DNA from 2 places in the Gordonia sp. YY1 genome. Region 2 is predicted to be linked to the other one. Evidence: riboswitches for the same ligand, from Rfam matches in the RefSeq annotation. Region 2 holds a riboswitch; the other holds the start of a gene.

Region 1 (7,728 bases), on a different contig from region 2:
GACCACACCGTGGTGCTGCTGGAGATCAACACCCTGCGTGCCGATCCCGGTGTCGAGCCACTCGTGTTCCACGCCAGCACCTTCCGCGCTCTCGAAGCCCGCAAGGGTCCGAACGCCACGTGATCCGCAGGTCAGCATGAGCACGGTCGGCCTCGGGATTCCGATGCCACGGCCGCACTCGGCCGGGGCATCCGCCGACGCTCCCACGCAGGGCCCCCTGCGTGACACGTTCGGGCGGGTGGCGAAGGACCTTCGCGTCTCGGTGACCGACCGGTGCAACCTGCGCTGTACCTATTGCATGCCCGCCGAGGGCCTCGACTGGATGCCGACCGAGGCGGTGCTGAGCGCTGACGAGCTGATCCGGGTGCTGACCGTCGCGGTCCGCGACCTGGGGATCGAACGCATCCGGTTCACCGGCGGCGAGCCGCTGCTGCGGGGCGACCTCGAGCAGATCATCGGTGCCGTCTCCGCACTGCCGCAACGCCCGGAGATCGCGATGACCACCAACGGTCTCGGACTCTCCCGGCGGATCGACGGGCTCGTGGCGGCCGGCCTCAACCGCATCAACATCTCCCTCGACACCGTCGACCGGGAACGATTCGCCGAGATCACCCGACGCGACCGGCTCGACGACGTGCTGACGGGTCTGGCGGCCGCCAGACGCGCGGGACTCGACCCCGTCAAGGTCAACGCCGTGATCCCCGACCGCGCCGACCTCGACGCCGTACCGGATCTCCTCGCCTACTGCCTGGAGCACGGCTACGAGCTGCGCATCATCGAACAGATGCCACTCGACGCCGATCACGCCTGGCAGCGATCCCGGATGGTGACCGCCGACGAGATCCTGGCGACCCTGCGCACACGGTTCACCCTGCTGCCCGATCCGGCACCGCGCGGCAGCGCGCCGGCGGCCACGTGGCTCGTCGACGGCCATCGGACGTCCCGGGGCCCGGCAAAGGTCGGGGTGATCGCGTCGGTCACCCGCCCGTTCTGCGGCGACTGCGACCGCACCCGGCTGACCGCCGACGGCTCGCTGCGCAACTGCCTGTTCGCGTCCTCGGAAACAGATCTGCGCACCACCCTGCGAACCCTGCCCGACGACGAGGTCGACGCGGCCGTGGCGGCGCTGTGGCGCACCGACATGTGGCAGAAGGCGCCCGGGCACGAGGTGAACGCCGCCGGCTTCCAGCAGCCGTCGCGGCCCATGTCCGCCATCGGTGGATAGGCTCGGGTTCCGATGAACCTCACCGTCCGCTTCTTCGCCGCCGCGCGCGCCGCCGCCGGCACCGAGTCGCGGGTCGTCGACATCGACCCGGCGACCACCCTCGGAGACCTCGAGTCGACACTGTCCGCCGGCAACCCCGGATTGGCGACGGTTCTCGAGCGTTGCTCCTACCTCCGCGACGAGATCGCGCTCACTGACCGTTCACAGCCGCTCGGCATCTGCTCGACACTGGACGTCCTCCCGCCGTTTGCCGGTGGTTGATACCACTTCGGGCATGTGACCTTTGTCACATAACGGAGTGGTAACGAGCAGGCCACGGGAGCGCATCCGGCCCGATGAACTGGGATGACGCCGAAAGTGGGTCGGGAGACCAGGATCTGGCGCGAAAATCAGTTGCGAACTAGCAGGTGAATCACTCCATCGAACGACGTACTGTACGAAGCGACCTTCTCGAAGGTCACGGTAAGGAAACAGAACATACGTCCTGCCGGCCGCGCCGAGCCTCGCTCCGCCGGTGGGAACGACCGAACGAATCTAGGAGCGAGGACGGGGGACCCAACCTCATCCCCTGAGACCGGGCACCACACCAGGTGTCCTCGGGGTTAAGTCCCAGGCGCAGAACCGTGATTAACATTCACGGGGACGCACTGGGGCCGAGCAACCTCTCGCTCGAACCCGACAGCTGACTTCGTAGGCGCGTGGAGAGAGGAATCGATCTATGACCGGACGTCACCGCAAGCAGACGACCAGCTCGACCACCAAGACCATCACCAAGGTCGCCCTCACCGGCGCCGCCCTCGGTGGCGGAGCCGCCCTCATGGGCACCGGTACCGCGAACGCCGCGACCGACGCCGAATGGAACAAGGTCGCCCAGTGTGAGTCCGGCGGTAACTGGGCCATCAACACCGGCAACGGCTACCACGGCGGCCTGCAGTTCTCGCCGAGCACCTGGAGCGGCCACGGCGGCGGCGAGTTCGCCCCGACCGCCGAGCAGGCCACCCGCGAGGAGCAGATCGTCGTCGCCGAGCGCGTGCTCGCTTCGCAGGGCAAGGGCGCATGGCCCACCTGCGGCGTCGGCCTCTCGGGTCACACCCCGCGCACCGCGCCGAGCGATGTCCCGGCCCCGATCGTCAAGCAGCTCCAGGACGGCAACGGCAGCTTCAGCCTCGTCAAGGCCCCTGAGGCCAAGACCACCGACGACGTCGCCAACCAGGTCACCTCGGTCCTCACCGACTCCGGCGTGAGCCCCGAGGTCAAGAACCTCTGGAACGCCGCCAAGAGCAGCGGTGTCTCGCTGAGTCCCGAACAGATCAAGCTCTTCAACGACAACAAGCACCTGCTGCCCAACCCCTGATCTGCAGGTAGCCCGGACACCGATTCGGAGCAACGCAGAGGGCCACAGACAAAGGGCCCCGCACGATGAGCGATCCGTGCGGGGCCCTTTTCCAATTCTTCACGCTCCCTGAGGTGCGAAGAGCGATAGCGACGAGCCATCTCCTGCTCCCTGAGGTGCGAGGAGCGATAGCGACGAGCCTCGAAGGGCTAGGCCGAGTTGATCCACTCCTCGGTGCCGTCGTCGTAGTACTGGTGCTTCCAGACCGGCAGACGCGCCTTCACCTCGTCGACGAGCCGCGCGCACGTCTCGAATGCGGCGCGGCGATGGTCGGCGGCCACGGTCACCACGAAGGCGACATCCCCGATCTCGAGTTCTCCGACGCGGTGCGAGACCGCGACCGCGCGCACACCGTCGACCGACGAGACCTCCTCGACGACCTCGGTCAGCACCCTGGACGCCGTCGGATGGGCGGAATAGTCGAGAGCGGCGACGTTCCGGCCGCCGTCGTGGTCGCGGACCGCGCCCACGAAGCCGACGATCGCGCCGGCCTTCCCGTCGGCGGCGTCGGCGACCATCGCCTCGTGGTCGGCGAGCCCGATCGGCTCCTCCGACACCGCGGTGTGTACGACTACGGTCATTCGCGAATCCTGTCCTGTCGCGGGACGATCAGTGATCCCCGCCGCGGATCTGATCGAGTGCGTGGTGCACGACGTCCGTGAGGACGGTCAGGCCGTCCCGTACGCCCCCGGTCGAGCCGGGCAGGTTCACCACCAGTGTCGTCCCGGCGACGCCGGCGAGGCCGCGTGAGAGCACGGCGGTCGGGACCGTGGGCAGTCCGGCCGCACGGATGGCGTCGGCCAGGCCGGGGATCTCGACGTCGAGCAGCGGTCGCGTCTCCTCGGGGGTGCGGTCGGTGGGTGAGAGACCTGTTCCGCCGGTGGTGATCACGAGGTCGACGCCGGCGTACACGGCGGCACGGATCGCGGCGCCCACGGGCGGCCCGTCGGCCACCACATCGCGTTCGGCGACGCGGAAACCCTGCTCGACGAGCCAGCCCTCGATGATCGGACCGGTGCGGTCCGGGTAGATCCCGGTACTCGCGCGCGTCGACGCGACGACGATCTGCGCGACGCGTCGTCGTGCGGGGTCGGGCGGCGTGTTCTCAGCCATCGGCCGGGTCGTCCCGGTACCAGTCGCCGGATTTGCCGCCGGTCTTCTCGAGCAGGCGGATCCCGTCCATGCGCGCCCGCTTGTCCACGGCCTTGACCATGTCGTGCAGCGTCAACCCGGTGACGGCCACCGCGGTCAGTGCCTCCATCTCGACGCCCGTCTGGCCGGACGTGGCGACGGTCGCGGTCACGTCGATGGAGTCGGTGCCGATGGTGAAGTCGACCTCCACCGACGACAACGCCAGCTGATGGCAGAGCGGGATCAGCTCGTCGGTGCGTTTGGCCGCCATGATCCCGGCGATGCGCGCGGTCGCGAGAACATCGCCCTTGGGCAGCTTCGACTCACTGAGCAGACCGATCACCTCGGCCGTGGTGTGAAAGGTGCCGCCGGCGATCGCACGACGCTTCGTCGGGGCCTTGTGTCCCACGTCGACCATGCGCGCCGTCCCGGCGTCGTCGATGTGCGTCAGGCGACCGGCGTCGGCACCCTCACCCGAAAAGACCGACCCGCCGCCGTCATCTCCGGTGGTCGGCATCGGTATCAGCGGTTGACGACCGTCTTCGACTGCACGAAGGGCAGATCGTCGACCGGGAGCGGGAACTCGACTTCACCGAACGGGGACAGTGCACCCGAGATGTGCGTCGCGAGTTCGGAGACCGCATGGTCGGCGGCGTCACCGTTGTCATCCTGGGGCCAGCCGTTGTCGACGTAGCGCTTCTTGCCGGCCTTCTCACCACTGTTGTTTGCCACGGGAGCATTGTGCCACGCCATTCGAATGAAGAAGTGCCGTGTCCGGGGCATGGCGGCCGGAGCGGGGCTATCGTCGTCGCATCACCGGTCACGCCACCAGGAGGCGCTGATGGCCCACCACCCTGAACAGGTCGCCGGCTACCGGGTGATCAGCCGCCTGGGCACGGGCGGCATGGGGACCGTCTACCTGGTGGAGAACCCCCAACTGCGGCGGCGTGAGGCGCTCAAGGTCATCTCGATCGCCGAGACCGTCGACGAGGAGTTCGTCCGTCGGTTCAGCCGGGAGGCCCAGACCGCTGCTGCCCTCGACCACCCCAACATCGTCACCATCTATCACTACGGCGTCACCGACGACGACCCGTGGTTCACGATGACCTACCTCGACGGACAGGACCTGCGTCGTAGTTCGTTCCGGCCCGACGAGATCCTCACGGTCGTCGACCGCGTCGCCGACGCCCTCGATTACGCCCACGCGCACGGTGTCGTGCACCGCGACATCAAGCCGGGCAACATCCTCGTCACCAGGCGGGCGATGGACGGCGCCCTCGACCGGGTAGTCGTCCTCGACTTCGGGATCGCGAAACTCGCCACCGCCACCACGCTGACCGCACCGTCGTCGTTCGTCGGCACGCTGGTCTATGCGGCCCCGGAGATCCTCGACGGCAAGCCCGCGGGCCCGGCGTCGGATCAGTACGCGCTCGCCTGCACCGCCTACGAGCTGCTCTCCGGAACCACCCCGTTCGACGCCGACACCCAGACCCGGCACATCGTCGCGAAGCTGACGTCGCCGCCGGAACGGATCAGCCGGTATCGCCCCGACCTCGCCGCGCTCGACCCGGTCTTCGACCGTGCCCTGGCCCGCGGCCCGCTGGACCGCTACCCCACGTGCCGCGATTTCGCCGCGGACCTGCGTGCGGCGCTCGGCCGGTCGGGACCCGACGCCCGATCCGGCACCTCGGCGACTCACTTCGTCCCGCCACTGGCACCGGAGACCTTGCCGCCGCCCGCCCAGCAGCCGCGGTATCCGGGTCCGTCCCAGCAGAGTCCGCCCCAACAGAGTCCCCCGCTGTACGCGCAGAGCCCGTCCGGGCGGCAGCCTCCTTCCGAGACACAGCACCGGTCGTCGCCCGGCTTCACTCCCCCGCTCCCCGCGCACTCGGCCCCCACGCAGGCCGCGCCGCCGGGTCGTCGACGCCGATGGCCGTGGATCGCCGGTGCGGCTGCGATCGTCGCGGTGCTGGCGGCGGTCGCGGCCGTCGCACTGGTCACCCAAGGTGGTGATGACGACGGCGGCGCTGCGTCGGGCCCGCAGGCCGCCGAGGCGTCCGAGGTCCCGCTCAGCGCGGGCCTGGGCACCACCTGTTCGATCCGCGACGGCACCGCCTACTGCTGGGGCGACAACCAGGCCGGGCAGCTCGGCGACGGCACCACGACCAACCGCTGGAAACCCACGCGCGTCGCCGACCTGTCCGGCGTCACCTCCATCACCACCGGCGGTCCCAACAGCTGCGCGATCGCCGCCGGCGTCGCCTACTGCTGGGGCAACAACGACTACGGGCAGATCGGTGACGGCACCACGACCAGTCGGTGGAAGCCCACGCGGGTGGCCGATCTCACCGACGTCACCGCGATCTCGACCGCCAACTGGGCGACCTGCGCGATCTCCGCGGGACTCGCCTACTGTTGGGGCACCAACGATTTCGACCAATTGGGTGACGGTTCGACGGCCAACCAGTACCGCCCGGTGCGCGTCGCCGGACTCGAGGACGTGACCTCGATCAGTGTCGGCGTCAACTTCACGTGCGCGGTCGCGGGCGGCGACGCCTACTGCTGGGGCCTCAACGACAACGGTCAGGTCGGCGACGGCACCACCTACAACCAGTCGAAGCCCACCCGGGTGGCCGACCTCGACGCCGCGACGTCGGTGTCGGCCGGCGCCCAGGCCGCCTGCGCCATCGCCGGCGGCAGCGCATATTGCTGGGGCAACAACGCTTTCGGGCAGCTGGGCGACGGCACGAAGGAGTCGCGCACCACCGCGACGCAGGTGTCCGGCGTCGACGGCGTGACCGGCATCAGCACCGGAACGGGGCACACGACCTGTGCGATCGCCGGCGCCGCCGGCTACTGCTGGGGCGCCAACGCCTGGGGATCGGTCGGCTACGGCACCCTCACCGACCGTCCGAATCCCACCCGGCTCAACGGATTGTCCGATGTCACCGCGATCTCGGCGGGCGAACGAACGACGTGCGCCCTCGCGTCGTCGTATGTCTATTGCTGGGGTTTCAACGCGACCGGTCAGCTCGGCGTCGGCAACACCGACGACCGCCTGACACCCACTCAGGTCGCGTACTAGGCACGGTCGCGTACAGCCGGGGGTCATCCGGTTGAAGGGTGCCCCAGACGGAGGTGCCTTCGGTATCGTCCCAGCGTACGTCCGCCAGGAGTCCGAGTTCATCGTCAGAAAGAGGTGTCGCCGTGCCGTTGAGTCCGGGCACCCACATCGCCGGCTACCGCGTGATCTCCCAGCTCGGTGCCGGTGGCATGGGCGAGGTGTATCTCGTCGAGAACCTGCAACTCGAGCGGCGGGAGGCGTTGAAGGTCATCTCGACGGCGGTCAGTGCGCAGCCCGGGTTCAACCAGCGCTTCACCAACGAGGCACGTACCACCGCGAAGCTCGACCACCGCAGCATCATCACGATCCACCAGTACGGCATCGAGGACGGTTCGCCGTGGTTCTCGATGAGCTACGTGGAGGGGAAGGACCTCACCGAGGAGCGGTTGAAGCCGGCCGAGGTCTCGACGGTCGTCACCCAGGTCGCCGACGCCCTCGACTACGCCCACCGGCACCAGGTGGTGCACCGGGACATCAAGCCCGCCAACATCCTCGTGACCCGCGACCCCGCGACCGGCCAGATCGATCGTGCACTCGTGCTCGACTTCGGTATCGCCAAGCTCGCCGGCTCGGCCAACCTCACCGGCACCCACTCGTTCATCGGGACCGTCGCGTTCTCGGCACCGGAAACCCTTGAAGGTGCCGACGCCACAGCACGTTCCGACCAGTACTCGCTGGCCTGCACCGCCTACGCCCTCCTCGCCGGGCAGCCGCCGTTCGTCGGCCAGTCCGAGCCGTCGGTGATGCTCGGCCACATCCAGCGCCCGGTCCCCCACATCGGCCAGCTACGCGGCGACCTCGCACAGCTCGACCCGGTCTTCCAGCGTGCACTCGCCAAGGACCCGGCGGCCCGCT
Region 2 (7,728 bases):
CGGCGACATAGGCAGCCATCGACCACGCACTCTGATAGGCGATCTGGGAGTTCTGCCCGTCCACGGCGAAGGCAGCGTCGTCGGGCAACGCAGTGGGGGTGTTGCCCGCACGGACCGCCTGGGTCAGGTCGGGAGCGGCGTCGGGGAGTCGGGTGTAGGTGCCCTTGCGGCCGACGTACTCGGCCACGCCCTCGGTGATCCAGAGAGGGGCGTCGAGGGCGGTCTGGGCCCGGGCCGCGACGTGGGTGAGTTCGTGGCGCAGCACGACGGCGAGCGTCGGCGCGGCCAGGTCGTCGGCGGCTGGGGTGAAGACGATGCGCTGGCCGGTGGCGGTGCGCCGGGGGAAGTCCACTCGGCTGTACACGGTCGCGGCGGCCGCGGTGCCGGTCACCCCGCGTCCCGGCGCGACGAGCTCGTCGAACTCCTTCGGTGTCGAGGTCGCGACGAGCACTGCGCGTCGATCCCAGGAGTCGCCCCAGAAGGCGGTCACCGCGTCGACGGCATCGGGCAGCAGCCGGCGCAGGTTCGCCAGCGCCGGGTTGGTGCGCAGGTACCAGGCGATCACCGACGTCCCGCCCGCGGTCTCCACATCGGAGACCGAGAGTCCGGGGAGCTCCCACATCTGGGTCGGGGACGGTTCGCCGCCGAGCGCCTCGGCGTCGCCGACGAGCTTCCACTCGTCGCCGTACCTGGCGACCACGAACTGGTTGGTCACCACCACCTCGGGTTCGTCGACCCCGGGCGCACGCTCGCCTCCGAGGGCATATCGCAGCTCCACCGGCGCGACCCAGGAGTCGGAACTGCCCTTCACGTCGAGAAGCCCCTGGACATCGGCGGGCACCAGTGTCTCGGCTTCCTCGGTGGGTGCGAGCTGATAGCGGAAACGAGCGAACTGCAATCGGCCGTCGGACTCGCCGCCGGAGAACGGCCGGGGACGGAAGTTCTCCGCGGCGGTCACCCATCGATTCGTGAAGGCCGGGGTCGCCGTGTCGTCCACGAGGCGGCCGATCGCCCGCAGGTCCCCCGCGGACACGGACGTGGTGAGGTCGTCGAGCAGGCGCGTCACACCCTCGGCACGCTGCTGCTCATACACATTCGCCGGGGTCGTCGACGTCGTGGTGGACCCGGTGGAGACCGATGCGACGTTCGAGGACGGACCCGGACCCCCACATCCGGTGGTCACACCGATCAGCAGCACCACCGCGGAGGCGAGCGTCGGGCGCCAACGCCCGCGGAGTGAGACCACCAGAGGAGTCTAGAACCGACGGCCGGAGTTGAAGGGGCCGGCCTCGTCGAGCGGGACGACCTTGACCGGGACACCGAAGGTCGAGGCGTGGATGACGTAACCGTCGCCGACGTACATCCCCACGTGGTGGGCGTCCGGGTAGTAGATGACCAGGTCGCCGGGCTTGAGGTCCTCGCGGGACACCGGCTGTCCGCCGGCCATCTGCGCCTCACTCGACCGCGGGAGGGTCTTGCCGGCCTGCTTGTAGGCCCACACCATCAGACCAGAGCAGTCGAAGGAACTCGGACCGGTGGCACCCCACACATAGGGATCACCGATTCGCGTCAACGCCGCCTGGACGGCGACGAGTGCGGCGGCGGTGCCCCTCGGGACGATCCGCGGGTCGAAGTCGAAGCTCGGGCCGCGCAGGGCGGCGAGCTGCTTGCCGGTCATCGACTGGTAGATCGCGCGGATCTGGATCGCCTGCATCTGCAGGTCGGCCTGCTTGGTCTGGAGGTCTCCGCGGACGCGTTCGGCGCGCGAGACCGCCTCCGACGCGGCGATCGCGGTCTGGTCGGCGTCCTTCTTGGCGGCCGCGGTCTGGGCGCGGACCTTCTTGATGGCGGTCAGGTCCGATGCGGCCTGCCGCGAGATCATGTCGAGTCCCGACATCTGGTCGAGCAGGGCCTGCGGCGAGTCGCTGACCATCACCGCATAGAGTCCGCTGACGCGGGCTCCCTGGTAGCTGGCGCGCACGATGGCGTCGACCCTCGCTTGGTAAGCGGCGAGCTGCTCACGGCTGATGTCGAGCTTGCGCTGGGCGTCGGCGGCGGCCTTCTTGGCCTGCACGACGATCGAGCGCTGCTTGTCGTACTCGATCTTGGCGTTGTGCATCGCCTCGGTGGTCTTCTCGGCCTCGGTGCCGAGCTGCTTGTACCGATCGAGAAGCTGATCGGCAGATCGTGCGGGCACGGCCCGCGCCTGCCCGGTTCCGCCGGTCGTCAGTGGGACGACGGTCACAATGGCCGCCAGCAGACACATGACGAGCACCATCGGGCCCGATCGTGCACGGATACGAGTCGCGTTCACTCGCCCCTCCCCGGAAAGCACGGTGCCAGTCACTTCCTTACCGCTTCGTTATCGTCCGCGGACCACCGTAAGTTCCCCCGATGACCCCAAGGACCGGATCGGGCGGATCGCACCAAACCGCGACCCGCCCTTTCCCTGATGCTCTTGTTCAGTTGATGTCAGTAGCGGCGGATGCCGGTGAGCTGCCACTCCTTGACCGCGTCACGCTTGACGGGGGTGCCGTAGGTCGAGGAATGGACGAACTGTCCGTTTCCGGCGTAGATGCCGGCATGGCCGCCACCGTTGAAGATCATCACGTCGCCGGGCTTGGCCTCGCTGTACGAGACCGGGCGACCGCCACCGAGCTGGCCGTAGCTGTCACGCGGGATGGTCTTGCCGGCCTGCTTGTAGGACCAGTAGACGAGACCCGAGCAGTCGAAGGCGTTCGGGCCGGCCGAGCCGTAGGAGTAGGGCGAGCCGATCTTGCTCTCCGCGGCCTTGACGGCCTTCTCGCCTGCGGTCAGCTGGGGCTGCCCGAGCGGGGCGCCACCGTGCGGACGGAACTGGTCCGGGATCTGGTTCTGGCCGATGCCCGGGATGGTGAACTGGCCGACGTTCGGGATCTCGACCGTTGCGGCCGGCGACTTCGCGACGGGCTTGGGCGCGGGCGCAGCCTCGGGAGCCTTCTGCTCGCCGGGCAGAGCCGGGATCTCGAAGGTTCCGAGCGGGGTGTGGACCGGGGCCGCAAGAGCAGGGCCGGCCGCAGCAGCGAGCGAACCGAGCGTGATCGATCCAGCGATCACCGCCTTCTTGGCTACCTTGCTCCCACGATTGGGCTGTTCCAAACGATGTTTGGCCACGAAGCGAGTTCTCCTTCAGTTTCTCCCTGTACCGCCGACCGAGTTAGCTGTCGGGTTCGGGCCGGAAGAGTGGCCCTACGCGTTTTCGGCACAGCCGTATCCCGAGAGGACACGCTTGCGCGTTGACGCGATTCACCCCGATTCGGGACAGTCTCACCAGGTCGTGTCAGGACTGACATCGACTGGCCGCGCTGCCCGAAGTGTGTGGTTCCCCGGTTCGCCCGCAAGGGCGATTGAGCGGTGACTTGTGCGGACCACTTCTGTTGAAGCGGGACGCTCCGCAAAGGTCTCAGAAAGGTTACGAAATCGACGGCCCTGTGTCCACTACGCAACGGACACGCAGATCGCACCCGACTTTCAGCCCGCGCGGAGATCAGTCCCGGCGACGACCTGAAATGCCCTATGACGTGCAGTTTTCGAGTTTCTTGCAGATCGTGCAGCATTGCTGGTGACCATTGCAGCAGACTGGAACACATCGATCGCGAGGTCCAGTTCAGCATCGTCGTCGAGGGCCTGCGCCGTTACCGTAACTCCACCTTCAGCGGGCCCATCGTCCCAGTTCGGGCCGCCGAAAAGCACTGTCATCATGCACCCGTCACAGGCGACGGGGCGGGCCGGGCAGGTCGCGCAGTCAACGTGCATGGTGTGATCTCCATCTCATCTTGGCGCCGGAGGCGTTTGACCTCCGAATCGGGCGGTTCGTGGGGGTGTGGTTCGCCGCCGCCGGCGACGATCTCTCACTTCGAGGTGGAGACTAGGGGGCACCACCGACAAACTCGTTCGCACAGTGTTCGACACATGCGTCACAGAGGTAACAGGCGACATCGACGAACGCCCCTCTCGCCGATGTCCGCCGAGAACAGAACGATCGATCGGGGTGTCACATCCGGCCTGTCGGTGCGTCGAACTAATGTTCGGCCCGTGACGCGCATGGATGGTGGCGGTGCAGCCGCGGGACAGACGACCTCGGGCCAACTGACCTTCGCCGACCTCGAAGCCGCCGATCAGGCCACCGGTGGCGACGCGACATCGAACGAGTTCAGCGACCGGGCACTCTTCGACACCACCCTCGTCGTCGTCGACCTCGAGACCACCGGGTCCGATCCCGCGGGCGACCGCATCACCGAGATCGGCGCCGTGAAGATCCGGGGAGGCGAGGTGATCGGCGAGTTCGCCACCCTGGTCGATCCCGGTCGCCCCATCCCGCCCCAGATCGTCACCCTCACCGGGATCACGACCGCGATGGTCACCGACGCACCCCGTATCGAGTCGGTACTACCGGCGTTCCTCGAGTTCGCCCGCGGGGCGATCCTGGTCGCGCACAACGCTCGTTTCGACATGGGGTTCCTCCGGCAGAACGCACTCCGGCTCCACCTCGACTGGCCGTTCAGCCTGAGTCTGTGCACGGTGACCATGGCCCGGCGCATCCTGTCGCGCGAGGAGGCCCCGACGGTCAAGCTGAGCGCCCTCGCCGATCTGTTCGACGTCTCGGTCCGTCCCACCCACCGGGCGCTGGACGACGCCCGCGCCACCGTCGAGGTCTTCCACCGTCTGCTCGAGCGCGTCGGGAACCAGGGCATCGCGACGGTCGGGGAACTCACCTCTTACCTGCCGCGCACGGATCCCCGTCTGCGCGGCAAACGTCACCTCGCCGACCGGGTACCGGCCCGACCCGGCGTCTACCTGTTCCGCGGGCCCTCGAACGAGGTCCTCTATGTCGGCACCGCGGTGGATCTACGACGCCGGGTCCGTTCCTATTTCTCCGGCAGCGATCCCCGGCGACGCATCACCGAGATGGTCCTGCTCGCCGAGCGTGTCGACGCCGTCGAGTGTTCCCACGCCCTGGAGGCGGCCGTCCGCGAGTTGCGACTGCTGGCGGCGCACGCGCCTGCCTACAACCGACGTTCGACACAGCCCCACAAGGGATGGTGGGTGACCCTGACCGAGGAACGTTTCCCGCGTCTCAAGGTCAGCCGCACCCCCACCGACGAATCCATCGGTCCGGTGGGCAACCGCAACAACGCGTCGACGGTTGCCGACGTGATCGCCGCAGCCGCCGGACTCCGCACGTGCACCAAACGCCTCGGGGCCACCGGCTACCACTGGTGCCCGACGCCCGACGGCGTCCGGCAGCCCGGCGGATGTCATGCCGCCGCCGCAGCGCCCCAGACGGTCCCGGACTATCTGCCGCGCGTGACCGCGGCCCGCCGGCTGATGCGTGGGGAGGCCGACGACCTCCTCGACGACCTCACCGCGCGCCTCGCGGATCTCTCCGAGGCGCAGATGTTCGAGACCGCCGCCCGCCACCGAGACCGGCTCGCCCTCACCATCGACGCCCTGGCGCGTTGTCAGCGGCTGGCCGCACTGTGTGCGATCGCCGAGATCGTCGTCGCCCGTCCCGACGACGACCGCGGCTGGTATTTCGCCGTCGTCCGCCACGGACGCCTCGCGGCGGCGGGACGTGCCCGTCGGGGCGTCTCCCCCATGCCGGTGGTCGACGCGCTGGTCGCCGCCGCCGAGACGGTCATCGCCGGACCAGGTCCGCTACGCGGGGCACCCGCGGAAGAAGTCGCGCTGATCTACCGGTGGATGACCGAGCCGGGTGCCCGGATCGTGTCCACGACCGATCCGGTGGCACTGCCGGCCGGATGCGCCGAGCGCCGACGCGGCTGGTCGCAGTCGGCGCGAGAGGCACGCTCGGATGCCCACTCGGTGGCGCACCGGACACCACGGCCCGCACAGCGCTCGCCGGTCCACCGGCTCGTGGCCACTAGGCTTGCGCCATGATCACTGCCATCGTCCTCATCCAGGCCGACGTCCACCAGATCCCGGAGACCGCTCAGGCCGTGGCCGACATCGCCGGCGTCGAAGAGGTGTACTCCTGCGCGGGTGACGTCGACCTCATCGCGAAGATCCGCGTCCGCGACCACGAGCAGATCGCGACAGTGGTGACCGGAGAGATCAACCGGCTGCCCGGGGTGCTCAAGAGCGCCACCCACATCGCGTTCCGCAGCTACTCGAGCTCGGACGTCGAGGGTGGCTTCTCCATCGGCGAGAACTAGTTTCGCGCGGCCGACCCCAACTGGGTGCTGAGTGAGGCCCAGCGGTCGAGCAGGGACGCCGCCGCCCCGGAGTCGATGGCGTCGGCCGCACGGTCCTTCGCGGCACCGAGCGCCTCGGTGAGTTCGGCGGAGGTCATCGGCGCCTGCTGTTCGAATGCCACGATCGCGCCGGCCGAGTTCAGCAGCACCGCGTCACGTACGGGACCGGTTGTGCCCGCGAACAATTCCCGCGCGATCGCGGCGTTTGCGACCGCATCGCCGCCCTGCAGCGCGGACAGCTCGACGCGCGCGATGCCGAGATCGGCCGGGTCGACGCCGAGCTGGGTGACGCTGCCGCCGACGACCTGCCACACCGTCGAGGTGGTGGTCGTGGTGAGTTCGTCGAGGCCATCGTCGCCGCGCACCACCAGTGCCGATCCACCGCGGTCGGCAAAAGCGCCGGCGAGAACCGGTGCAAGGTCGGCGAAGGCGCACCCGATGAGGCCCGCGCTGGGACGTGCCGGGTTCGTCAGCGGCCCGAGCACGTTGAACACGGTCGGGATGCCGATCTCCTTGCGAGGCGGACCGGTGAAACGGAAGGCCGGGTGGAACACCGGCGCGAAGCAGAACCCGATGCCGAGTTCGTCCACACAGCGCGCGACCGCGTCGGCGGACAGGGTGATGTCCACCCCGAGCGCCTCCAGCACGTCGGCACCGCCGCTCTTCGACGACGCCGCCCGGTTCCCGTGCTTCACGACCGCCACCCCGGCGGCCGCGATGACGATCGACGTCATCGTGGAGATGTTCACGGTGTGCGACCGGTCGCCGCCCGTACCGACCACGTCGACCGCCGGACGACTCACCTCGACGAGCGTCGCATGGTCGAGCATCGCCTGCGCCAGGCCGATGAGCTCGCCGGGCGCCGCGCCCTTCATCTTCACGCCGACACCGAAGGCGGCGATCTGTGCGCCGCTGGCACTGTCGGTCATGATCTCGTTCATCGCCCAGGCGGCCTCTTCGGCGGTGAGGTCGATGCGATCGGTGATCTTGCCGAGGATCTGCGGCCAGCTGAAGGCAGACTTTGCGGTACTCACAGGCAGAGAGCCTAGTGCCCCGCCCCGCCGGCCGGACGCTGCAGTACAGACCACCGTCGTGCGATTCCGCCGTGACGGGAACCCAGACTGGCCATGCGGGACCGTTCCTGGGACAGATGCATGGCGTCGAGCAACTGGACACGTGCGAGGACGAGCACCTCGAGGCGGTCGTCGCCGGCCTCGGGCCGCGGCCCCCAGCGGTCGTCGACGACCACCTCATATCCGTCGAGTGCCGCCACCGCCGCGGCATCGCTCACGCGATCTGCCGGCAGCTCGAGATCGTGACGGAGGATCACCTCCTCCTCCCCGCGCCAGGACGACTCGTCGAGGGCGACCGAACTCGCGATCGCATCGTCGTCCGAACCGGCGACGACCACCACCTCGTCCAGTAGACCGAGGGGAGCGGTGCCGCCACCGCTCCGGAGCCGGGATCGCAGGCG

Evidence for each region. Region 2 has a riboswitch for cyclic di-AMP ahead of BPODLACK_RS03580 (C40 family peptidase). Riboswitches for the same ligand answer to the same signal wherever they lie in the genome.
Region 1: it holds a riboswitch for cyclic di-AMP, as region 2 does, so the genes downstream of both, BPODLACK_RS17670 (transglycosylase family protein) here and BPODLACK_RS03580 (C40 family peptidase) in region 2, are expected to answer to the same signal.

Annotation. Positions count from the first base shown of each region.
Region 1 is NZ_WXYI01000015.1:25,939-33,666, reverse strand. Features, by position in the region: gene BPODLACK_RS17685 (flavin reductase family protein) at 1-123, shown strand, start outside; gene moaA (GTP 3',8-cyclase MoaA) at 137-1,225, shown strand; gene BPODLACK_RS17675 (MoaD/ThiS family protein) at 1,238-1,486, shown strand; cyclic di-AMP (ydaO/yuaA leader) riboswitch at 1,738-1,938, shown strand; gene BPODLACK_RS17670 (transglycosylase family protein) at 1,944-2,579, shown strand; gene BPODLACK_RS17665 (molybdenum cofactor biosynthesis protein MoaE) at 2,768-3,199, opposite strand; gene BPODLACK_RS17660 (MogA/MoaB family molybdenum cofactor biosynthesis protein) at 3,228-3,731, opposite strand; gene moaC (cyclic pyranopterin monophosphate synthase MoaC) at 3,724-4,266, opposite strand; gene BPODLACK_RS17650 (hypothetical protein) at 4,272-4,502, opposite strand; gene BPODLACK_RS17645 (RCC1 domain-containing protein) at 4,591-6,834, shown strand; gene BPODLACK_RS17640 (protein kinase domain-containing protein) at 6,957-7,728, shown strand, end outside.
Region 2 is NZ_WXYI01000002.1:77,359-85,086, reverse strand. Features, by position in the region: gene BPODLACK_RS03590 (hypothetical protein) at 1-1,246, opposite strand, end outside; gene BPODLACK_RS03585 (C40 family peptidase) at 1,256-2,335, opposite strand; gene BPODLACK_RS03580 (C40 family peptidase) at 2,473-3,153, opposite strand; cyclic di-AMP (ydaO/yuaA leader) riboswitch at 3,171-3,403, opposite strand; gene BPODLACK_RS03575 (hypothetical protein) at 3,511-3,741, opposite strand; gene BPODLACK_RS03570 (DEDD exonuclease domain-containing protein) at 4,084-5,940, shown strand; gene BPODLACK_RS03565 (Lrp/AsnC family transcriptional regulator) at 5,937-6,215, shown strand; gene trpD (anthranilate phosphoribosyltransferase) at 6,212-7,288, opposite strand; gene BPODLACK_RS03555 (hypothetical protein) at 7,300-7,728, opposite strand, start outside.